2 regions of the Clostridium sp. 29_15 genome follow, and region 2 is predicted to be linked to the other one. Evidence: predicted binding sites of a transcription regulator. Region 2 holds the regulator's gene; the other holds the start of a gene.

Region 1 (4,450 bases), on a different contig from region 2:
AACTTCTTCCTCAGTTACTTCTTCCTTAAGAAGTGCACCTTCATAATTCTCCTTTACCTCTACTTCCATCTGCTTAATAGCTTCTTCTAATGATGGAATTTCACTATATTGTATTTCAGCTGCCTTATTATAGTCATAATTTCTTTGAGCTTGCTCTAAGTTTCCTCTAGCATCATCAAGCCTACTCTTCAACTCTTTAAGTTTATCTATGGCACCTTTTTCTCTTTCAAATTTGGCAGTCATTTCATCATTTTTACCCTTAAGCTCTGCATATTCCTTTTCAAGAGCTTCTAACTTCTTTTTAGAACCTTCATCCTTTTCCTTAGTCAATGCTTCTTTTTCAATTTCAAGTTGCATAAGCTTTCTTCTTACAACATCAAGCTCTGATGGTAGAGAATCTATTTCTGTTCTTATCATAGCACCTGCTTCATCAATAAGATCTATAGCCTTATCTGGTAAATATCTATCTGATATATACCTATCTGATAATTTTGCTGCTGCAACTAATGCTGAGTCATGAATTCTAACACCATGATGAATTTCAAATCTTTCTTTTAACCCTCTTAAAATAGAAATTGCATCTTCTACTGATGGTTCATCAACAATTACTGGTTGGAACCTTCTCTCTAGAGCCTTATCCTTTTCTATATATTGTCTATATTCATCAAAGGTTGTTGCACCTATACAGTGAAGTTCTCCTCTAGCTAAAAGTGGCTTAATTAAATTACCAGCATCCATTGCCCCATCTGTTTTACCAGCACCAACAATAGTATGGATCTCGTCAATAAATAAAATAATTCTTCCTTCACTATTTTGAACTTCTTTCAATACAGCTTTTAATCTTTCTTCAAACTCACCTCTATACTTTGCTCCAGCAATCAATGAACCCATATCTAATGAAAAGATAATCTTATCCTTTAGACCTTCTGGTACATCTCCTCGAACAATTCTTTCAGCAAGCCCTTCTACAATAGCAGTTTTACCTACACCTGGCTCACCAATAAGCACTGGATTATTCTTAGTTCTTCTAGAAAGTATTCTTACTGTTCTTCTTATTTCATCATCTCTTCCTATAACTGGATCAAGCTTATGCTTCTTAGCTAGCTCCACAAGATTCGTACCGTATTTAGCAAGAGCATCATATGTTCCTTCTGGATCTTGTGTATCAACTCTTTGGCTTCCTCTTACTTCCTGAAGTACTTTCATAAAGCTCTTCTTATTAACACCATATTTATTTAAAATCTCTTTAGTTGATCCTTTTTTATCTACATCTAATATAGCAAGCATAAGATGTTCTACACTTATATATGAATCTTTAAATTCTTTTGCTATTTCATCTGCTGCAATAAGCACCCTATCAATATCCCTTGTTATATATGGTCCTGCACCTTCAGAACCACTGCCTGATACCTTTGGCATTCTTTCTAAAGCTGATGCAACATCTAATTTCATCATTTTTATATTAATGCCCATCTTTGTGAAAATATTAGGTACCAATCCATCTTCTTGTTCTAATAAAGCAGAAAATAAGTGAATTATATCAATTTGTTGATGACTATATTTTACTGCTGTTAAATTGGCGTCATTTAATGCTTGTTGTACTCTTAATGTCATTTTTTCAACGTTCATTTATTTCACCTCGTTTATTTTTTCTTACTATATTATTATAGTAATATAAAAGTCAAAGAAAGTCAAAGTATATTTTTATCTTTTTTCTTTTTATATTATTACCAGTATTTTTGTTTTATAATAAATTAATTGATATAATATTTACCATAAGCTTAAGATAGTAAAAAAGATAATTTTAGATAAAAGAGGTGAAATTTTGAGAAAGCAATATATAAACTATCCTTTAAATCTACCAGTGAATATTTCGTATTATAATATTCATAATTATCCCACTCACTGGCATAGTTCCACCGAGATCATTTATGTACTGGAGGGAACTATCAATATTTCCATAGATACAGATAGTTTTATTTTAAAAGAAAATGAAGTTGAAATAATTAACCCTGATGAATGTCATTCATTCTCCAGCGAAAGTGATAATAAAGTGTTGATATTTCAAATCGATCCTGATTTCTTCGAAAAATATTATAAGGATATTAGAAATGTTTTCTTTTATACTAATTCTAACGATGAAGAGGATCAAAGTGGCGAAAAATATGATGAGCTTAAATCTCTTCTTTGCAAAATATTATGTGAATTTGTTCAGACTCTAGATGATTTCGACGAACAAATAGAAGATATTCTAATCAACTTGCTTTATCATTTAATAAATAATTTTCACTACCTTACTACCGATAAAGAGGAGCTTAAAGAAAAATCAGAACAACTAGATAGATATCATCGAATCTCTAAGTATATCTTTAATAATTATAACAATAATATAACCTTACAGGAAATAGCTAAAAAGGAATTTCTTAGTCCACATTATTTATCTCATGAAATTAAATATGCTACTGGCCACAGTTTTACTCATTTAATAAATCTTACTCGTATAGAGGAATCAATTAAACTTCTTTTAGATACTTCTATGAGTATAACTGAAATATCTGAAGAAATAGGTTTTTCCCATGTACGTTATTATAATAAAAACTTTAAATTATATTTTGGTTGTACCCCCCTTCAATACAGAAAGAAATATTATTTAAACGAAAAGGATTTTGATAATTCCAAAAATATTACTTCCTTAGATTTAAATAATGCTCTTAATTTATTATCATATAATTTAGAAAACTATGATAGGTTTAATTTTGAAAATAAACTTTGGAATATACATATAAACATGAATGAATCATTAAATATATTTGATAATAATTTCAAAGATATTTTAAATCTCGGTGAAGCTTTCGACCTGTTAATTGAAGATAATAAAGATATTTTAGAAGAGGTGCAAGAAGAAATACACTTTACTTATGGTAGACTGGAAAAGATGTTCCATAACGATATGGGGGTCTTCATAGATTCTGACTTTTATAATTGGAATAGAGCTAAATCTGTATTAGAATTTCTTTATGATATTGACATAAAACCATTAATAGTTATTGATAATTTAACCTTTACCACCGAAAAATATAGAAATGTTTTAAAAAGCTTTATTGAATATTTTTCAGCATTAGATTTTTCACCTATAGAACACTTAAAATTTCAATTTTCTTCTACCATAAACAAAGAAATTAAAAATAATCTTTTAGATTTTCTAAATAGTGAATTTAATTTCAAAATTTTGGATAATGATTTTATCATTGAAAACACTTTAAATCAAATATATGACACTTCTTACATGCTTCCTTATATAATACACAGTACTATCTTTAAAAAGGATAACCTTTCATTTTTAAGAAATTTTGATGTGTTAGAAAAAGCTACCAACATCACTAACGAAGTATTTATTGGAGCCTCTGGAATTGTTAATGATATGGGGATACGTAAACCATCTTATTATGCTTTTTATCTTTTAAGCAAGCTGGCTGATGAAATAGTATCCATTGATGATGGTTGTATCGTAACTAAATCTGATGACCTATGTGCTATACTTCTATATTGTCATAATAACGATATGGACTCTTTAGCTAAATATGAAACTATCTATAAAAATGGTATATTAAAAAAATCCTTTAAAAAGAAATACTCTTTAAATATAGCTAATTTAAAAAGTTCAACAAGGATAATCACTTATACCATCGATGAAAGCACTGGTTCTTCCTATAACTATTGGCTTTCTATGGGCTCTCCTAAAAGACTTAACAAAGAAGAAAAAGAAATACTCCATAAAGCTTCTTATCCTAAAATTGAATTTAAATACAGCAAAAAAAATTCTGTCTTAAATATAATTACTGAATTAAATGGATACGGTGCAAAACTAATAATTTTACGAAACATAAAATAACAATTATTTATAAAAAGATAAGCAGTTTTGCTTATCTTTTATAGCTTCTTTTCTAAATTCATAGCTAAAGTAAAATATTTTATACATTCTTTTGGTTCATTTAAATTATAATATAAATCAGCCATTTCCAGACATCTCTTATATCTCTCTTCTTTATTGGCAAATCTAAATAAAGAATCTGTAGATAAATTCATATACATTTCTGCTTCTCTATATTTATTATTTTTTTGTAAAAGCATTCCTTTAAAATAATATGCTCTTTCAATAAGATGTAAGTCATTAAAGCATATAGATAAATTCAAAGCAGTATCACAAATAGAAACAGCTAAATCAAGTTCATTATTATAATATAAAGTACAAATACATTTTATAAGAAATTTCACATATTCTCTTTCATTTTCCTTTGGGAAAATATCTATGGATTCTTTTATTTCATTTATTGCCTTAACATTATCCATTATGGCAAAGTAATATTTTCCATTTTCTGCTTTTGAATTTGCAACTTCAACTAAATCATTACCTTGATATCTTCTTGCAAGATTTATATATCTATCTGCC
Region 2 (4,450 bases):
TATAAGAGATATATTAGTAAATAAAGAAGTTTATAATGAAAATTTAATTATAAATAGAGACAAAATTAGGTCAATAGAAAGATTAACTAATGAGATGTCTTTTAAAAAACTAAATAAAATGCTATTAGGTTTGCAGGAAGCCAGAAAGAATATTAAAAATAATGTTAGTTGGGCAATGACTGTAAGAATAATGCTTATGGACTTTATGGAGGGTTAAAATGATTAAAGTTATAGGAGTACGATTTAAGAAAGCTGGCAAGATATATTATTTTGATCCAGCAGGTTTAGATATAGAAAAGGGAAACTTTGTAGTGGTAGAAACAGCTAGAGGAATAGAATTTGGTGAATGTGTCATTGGGTTAAAGGAAATAAATGAAAATGATGTAATTGCACCACTAAAAAGTGTATTAAGAGTTGCTACTGGCAGTGATATAGAAAAACATAATCAAAATAAGGAAAAGGAAAAAGATGCTTTCAGTATATGTTTAAAAAAGATAGCTGAACATAAGCTTACCATGAAACTTATAGATGTAGAATATACTTTTGATAATAATAAGGTAATATTCTATTTCACAGCAGATGGAAGGGTTGATTTTAGAGAGCTAGTAAAAGATCTTGCAACAATATTTAAAACACGTATTGAACTAAGGCAGATAGGTGTAAGAGATGAGGCTAAAATGCTGGGAGGACTTGGACCTTGTGGTAGACAAATGTGTTGTTCAACATTCTTAGGAGACTTTGCTTCTGTTTCAATAAAAATGGCTAAGGAACAAAATTTATCACTGAACCCAACGAAGATATCAGGAATATGTGGAAGATTAATGTGTTGTTTAAATTATGAGCAGAGTACATATGAAGATATTAGAAAAAGAATTCCAAAAGTAGGTTCTATTGTAAAAACAGAAGGTGGAACTGGTGTGGTAGTTTCTAATAATATAATTAAGGAAAGTGTAAAAGTAAAATTAAAATGTAAAAAGACTGAAGATGAAGTTTTAGAAGATTATAAAATTGAAAATATTGAACTATTAGAAGGAAGCTATGAAGATTCAGTTGATGATTCAGATATTAAATTAGAAGTTACATCTGAAGAAGATAGAAAATTGATGAAAGACTTAATGAAAGATAGATAGAATTCCAATTTAAAAGAAATTAATAACAATATTTAATATTTATATGAGAAAACAACAAAGCTGGTCTTTATAGACTTGAAATGAATAGTGGATATGATAAAATAGATATGTAGAGTTATTAAATAATGGGAGGTGTTTTTAAATGGCTTTTTCAATTCAAGATTCATGCATTAGCTGTGGTGCTTGTGCTGCAGAATGTCCAGTAGATGCTATATCTCAAGGAGATACTCAGTTCGAAATAAATGCTGATGTTTGTATTGACTGTGGTAACTGTGCAAATGTTTGTCCAGTTGGAGCACCAGTTCAAGAATAGTGTGGGGGGAGAGATATCTAGGAAGATATCTCTTTTTATTATATAAAATCAGATTTTATAATACATTATGCATAAGTATTGTAGAAGGAATATTGCTATTATAGAAATCTGAAAGATAAACAGTGTCAGTTTTTATTGAAACTACATTTTTACAAGATGATAAAAAATCCTTAGGGCCATTAAAGTAAAAATTGTTATAATTATTTTTATAGCACATTGGAATTATATATTTTGCATTAAGCTTTTCAGATAAAGAGTATGCATCAATTCCATTTAAGCAAAGATTACCGCCAATAGGTATGAAAAGAATATCAGCATTACTTAATATCTTTATTAGCTCATTATTAATAAACTCGCCTAGATAGCCTAAATGACAAATCTTTAAATTATCTACTTTAAATAGATAAATTATATTTGGACCTCTTTTTAAACCATTAATTGAATCACTTTTACATTTATAGCCTTCTACTTTAATGTTTTCAATAGCAGAGTTGCAATCAGTATTTACTATTTTTCCAAAGATTTTTATGTTTTTAGCAGAAGAAAAGTCTATAGGCCTACTGAAGGTAGAAATATTAGCAGTAATATTTTCATTTAATGTACTAAAAATATTAAAGGGGTCTAGTAATATCTTTTTACCTAAGTTAGTAGTTAACAAAAATGTGCTATTGCCAAACCATTGAATTTTCATGTTTATCACATCCTATTAAACATATTATTATTTAGTTTAAGTAATAATTTGGGAATAATTCATAAGTAGGGAATTTTTTTAAAATTTAGCTTATGGACAGTGGAAAAGTAATTGTATATAATTAAAGTCAAAGAAGGTCAATGCGTTAGGAAGGTAATATTATGGCAAGAATATCAGATACAATTGCAGATTTCATTTATTCATTGATTGATGAAACAGATGACAATCAAGCAATAATTCAAAGAAATGAATTGGCAGATAAATTTAACTGTGCTCCCTCACAAATTAACTATGTATTAACTACAAGGTTTACTTGTGAAAAGGGATATATTATTGAAAGTAGAAGAGGTGGAGGGGGATATATCATAGTTAAAAGGATATACCATAAAAGTGGTCAAGAAAAAATTTCTATATTAAATGAAGCAATAGGTTCAAGTATAACTTATCAAAGTGCAGTATCTATAGTTGAGCATTTGCTAGAATTAAATATAATTACAGTAAGGGAATATGAACTAATCAAAATAGCTGTAAACGATAGAACTTTAGGCTTAGTGGAAGATAAAAATAAAGTTCGTGCAGATATTTTAAAAGGTATGGTCAATATTTTATTATCATAATGAAGCACTTAACTTATTAAAATTACTATATAGTAGTGCGATGACAGAATTAAATTGCTATATTAGTCATAAATATTTATAAAGATTAAATAATACAAATTGGGATAGAATAGCTAAAAAGGATAGTTCTATATGGTATGGAGGTGCAATGATGATATTTGGGAGGTTTACGGAAAGAGCACAAGTGGTGCTAATTGAAGCACAACAGGAATCACAGAATTTTAAGCATGGGTATATAGGGACAGAACATATTTTACTTGGAATTTTAAAAGAAGGTGGCTATGCTAGTCAAGTTTTAAATAACAGAATGATTACTTTAGATAAAGTAAAAAAGATGATAGAAGAATATTTAGGATTTGGAGATGAAGAAATAGTAACAGGAGATATGCTTTTAACTCCTAGGGCAAAAAGGCTTTTTGATGACAGTATAGATATAGGAAGAAAATTTAATCATAGCTTCATCACACCAGAACACATCTTAGAAGCACTTATCAATGGTAGTGAGGGGGTTGCATATACGATTTTAAGTACATGTAAGATTGATATGCAGGAGATTAAAGATGAATTGGAAAAGTATATATCAGGCAATGATTTTAGAGATAATAAGAAAATATTAAATAAAGAAAAAAAGCAAAATAAGACTCCAATGCTGGATCAGTATAGTCGAGATTTAACTCAGATTGCTAAGGAAGGAAAACTTGATCCTGTTATAGGTAGAGATGAGGAAACTCAAAGGGTACTAGAGATACTTTGCCGAAGAGTAAAGAACAATCCATGCCTTATTGGTGAGCCTGGCGTTGGAAAGACTGCTGTTATAGAAGGATTAGCTCAAAAGATGGTTGCAGGTGATATTCCGGAAAGTCTAAAGGAAACAAGACTTGTAACATTAGATATTACTTCCATGGTGGCAGGAGCAAAATATAGAGGAGAATTTGAGGAACGTTTAAAGAAGGTAATGAATGAATTAAAAAATGAAGATAAAATTATTGTTTTCATTGATGAAATTCATACCATAGTTGGAGCTGGAGGAGCTGAAGGTGCTATAGATGCATCTAATATACTAAAACCTGCCCTTGCAAGAGGAGAAATCAAATGTATTGGAGCTACAACCATTGATGAGTATAGAAAGTATATTGAAAAAGATGCCGCTTTAGAAAGAAGGTTTCAGACAATTAATATTGAAGAACCAAATAAAGAAGAAACTTTAAAGATATTATATGGCTTAAGAGATAAATATGAATCACATCATAAAGTAAAGATAACTGATGAGGCATTAAAGAAAGCCGTAGAGCTAGCAGATAGATATATTACTGATAGATTTATGCCTGATAAGGCCATTGATTTAATTGATGAATCAGCTTCAAAGGTAAGGATATCTAAGCTTACTTTGCCACCAGAACTTAAGCAAAAAGAAATTGATATTGAAAAGTCTGTTACGGAAAAGGAAGATGCCATAAAAAATCAGGATTTTGAAAAGGCAGCTAACTTAAGAGATAAGGAAAAGCTTTTGAAAGAAGAATTTGAAAGCATTAAGGAGCAATGGAGGGCTTGTACGTGCAATGCTGTCAGCGTTGTTGATGAAGAAGATATAGCAAAAGTTGTTTCTATTTGGAGTCGTGTACCATTAGAGCGTTTAAATGAAAAGGAAGCTGATAAGCTATTAAGATTGGAAGAAGTACTAAAAAATAAAATTATAGGT

The links. Region 2 encodes CtsR, which represses protease genes until heat stress. Its sites were predicted from a motif close to AAGGTCAANNAAGGTCAAAT; they were not measured.
Region 1: a site for CtsR is predicted at 1,678-1,697, ahead of clpB (ATP-dependent chaperone ClpB). Genes of this name have one in related genera too.

What each region holds. Positions count from the first base shown of each region.
Region 1 is NZ_MNRT01000016.1:32,134-36,583, reverse strand. Features, by position in the region: gene clpB (ATP-dependent chaperone ClpB) at 1-1,629, opposite strand, end outside; gene BHW04_RS02035 (helix-turn-helix domain-containing protein) at 1,826-3,892, shown strand; gene BHW04_RS02030 (helix-turn-helix domain-containing protein) at 3,931-4,450, opposite strand, start outside.
Region 2 is NZ_MNRT01000004.1:5,222-9,671, forward strand. Features, by position in the region: gene BHW04_RS00585 (DNA polymerase III subunit delta') at 1-217, shown strand, start outside; gene BHW04_RS00590 (PSP1 domain-containing protein) at 219-1,130, shown strand; gene BHW04_RS00595 (DUF362 domain-containing protein) at 1,273-1,443, shown strand; gene BHW04_RS00600 (MBL fold metallo-hydrolase) at 1,499-2,134, opposite strand; gene BHW04_RS00605 (CtsR family transcriptional regulator) at 2,296-2,751, shown strand; gene BHW04_RS00610 (ATP-dependent Clp protease ATP-binding subunit) at 2,903-4,450, shown strand, end outside.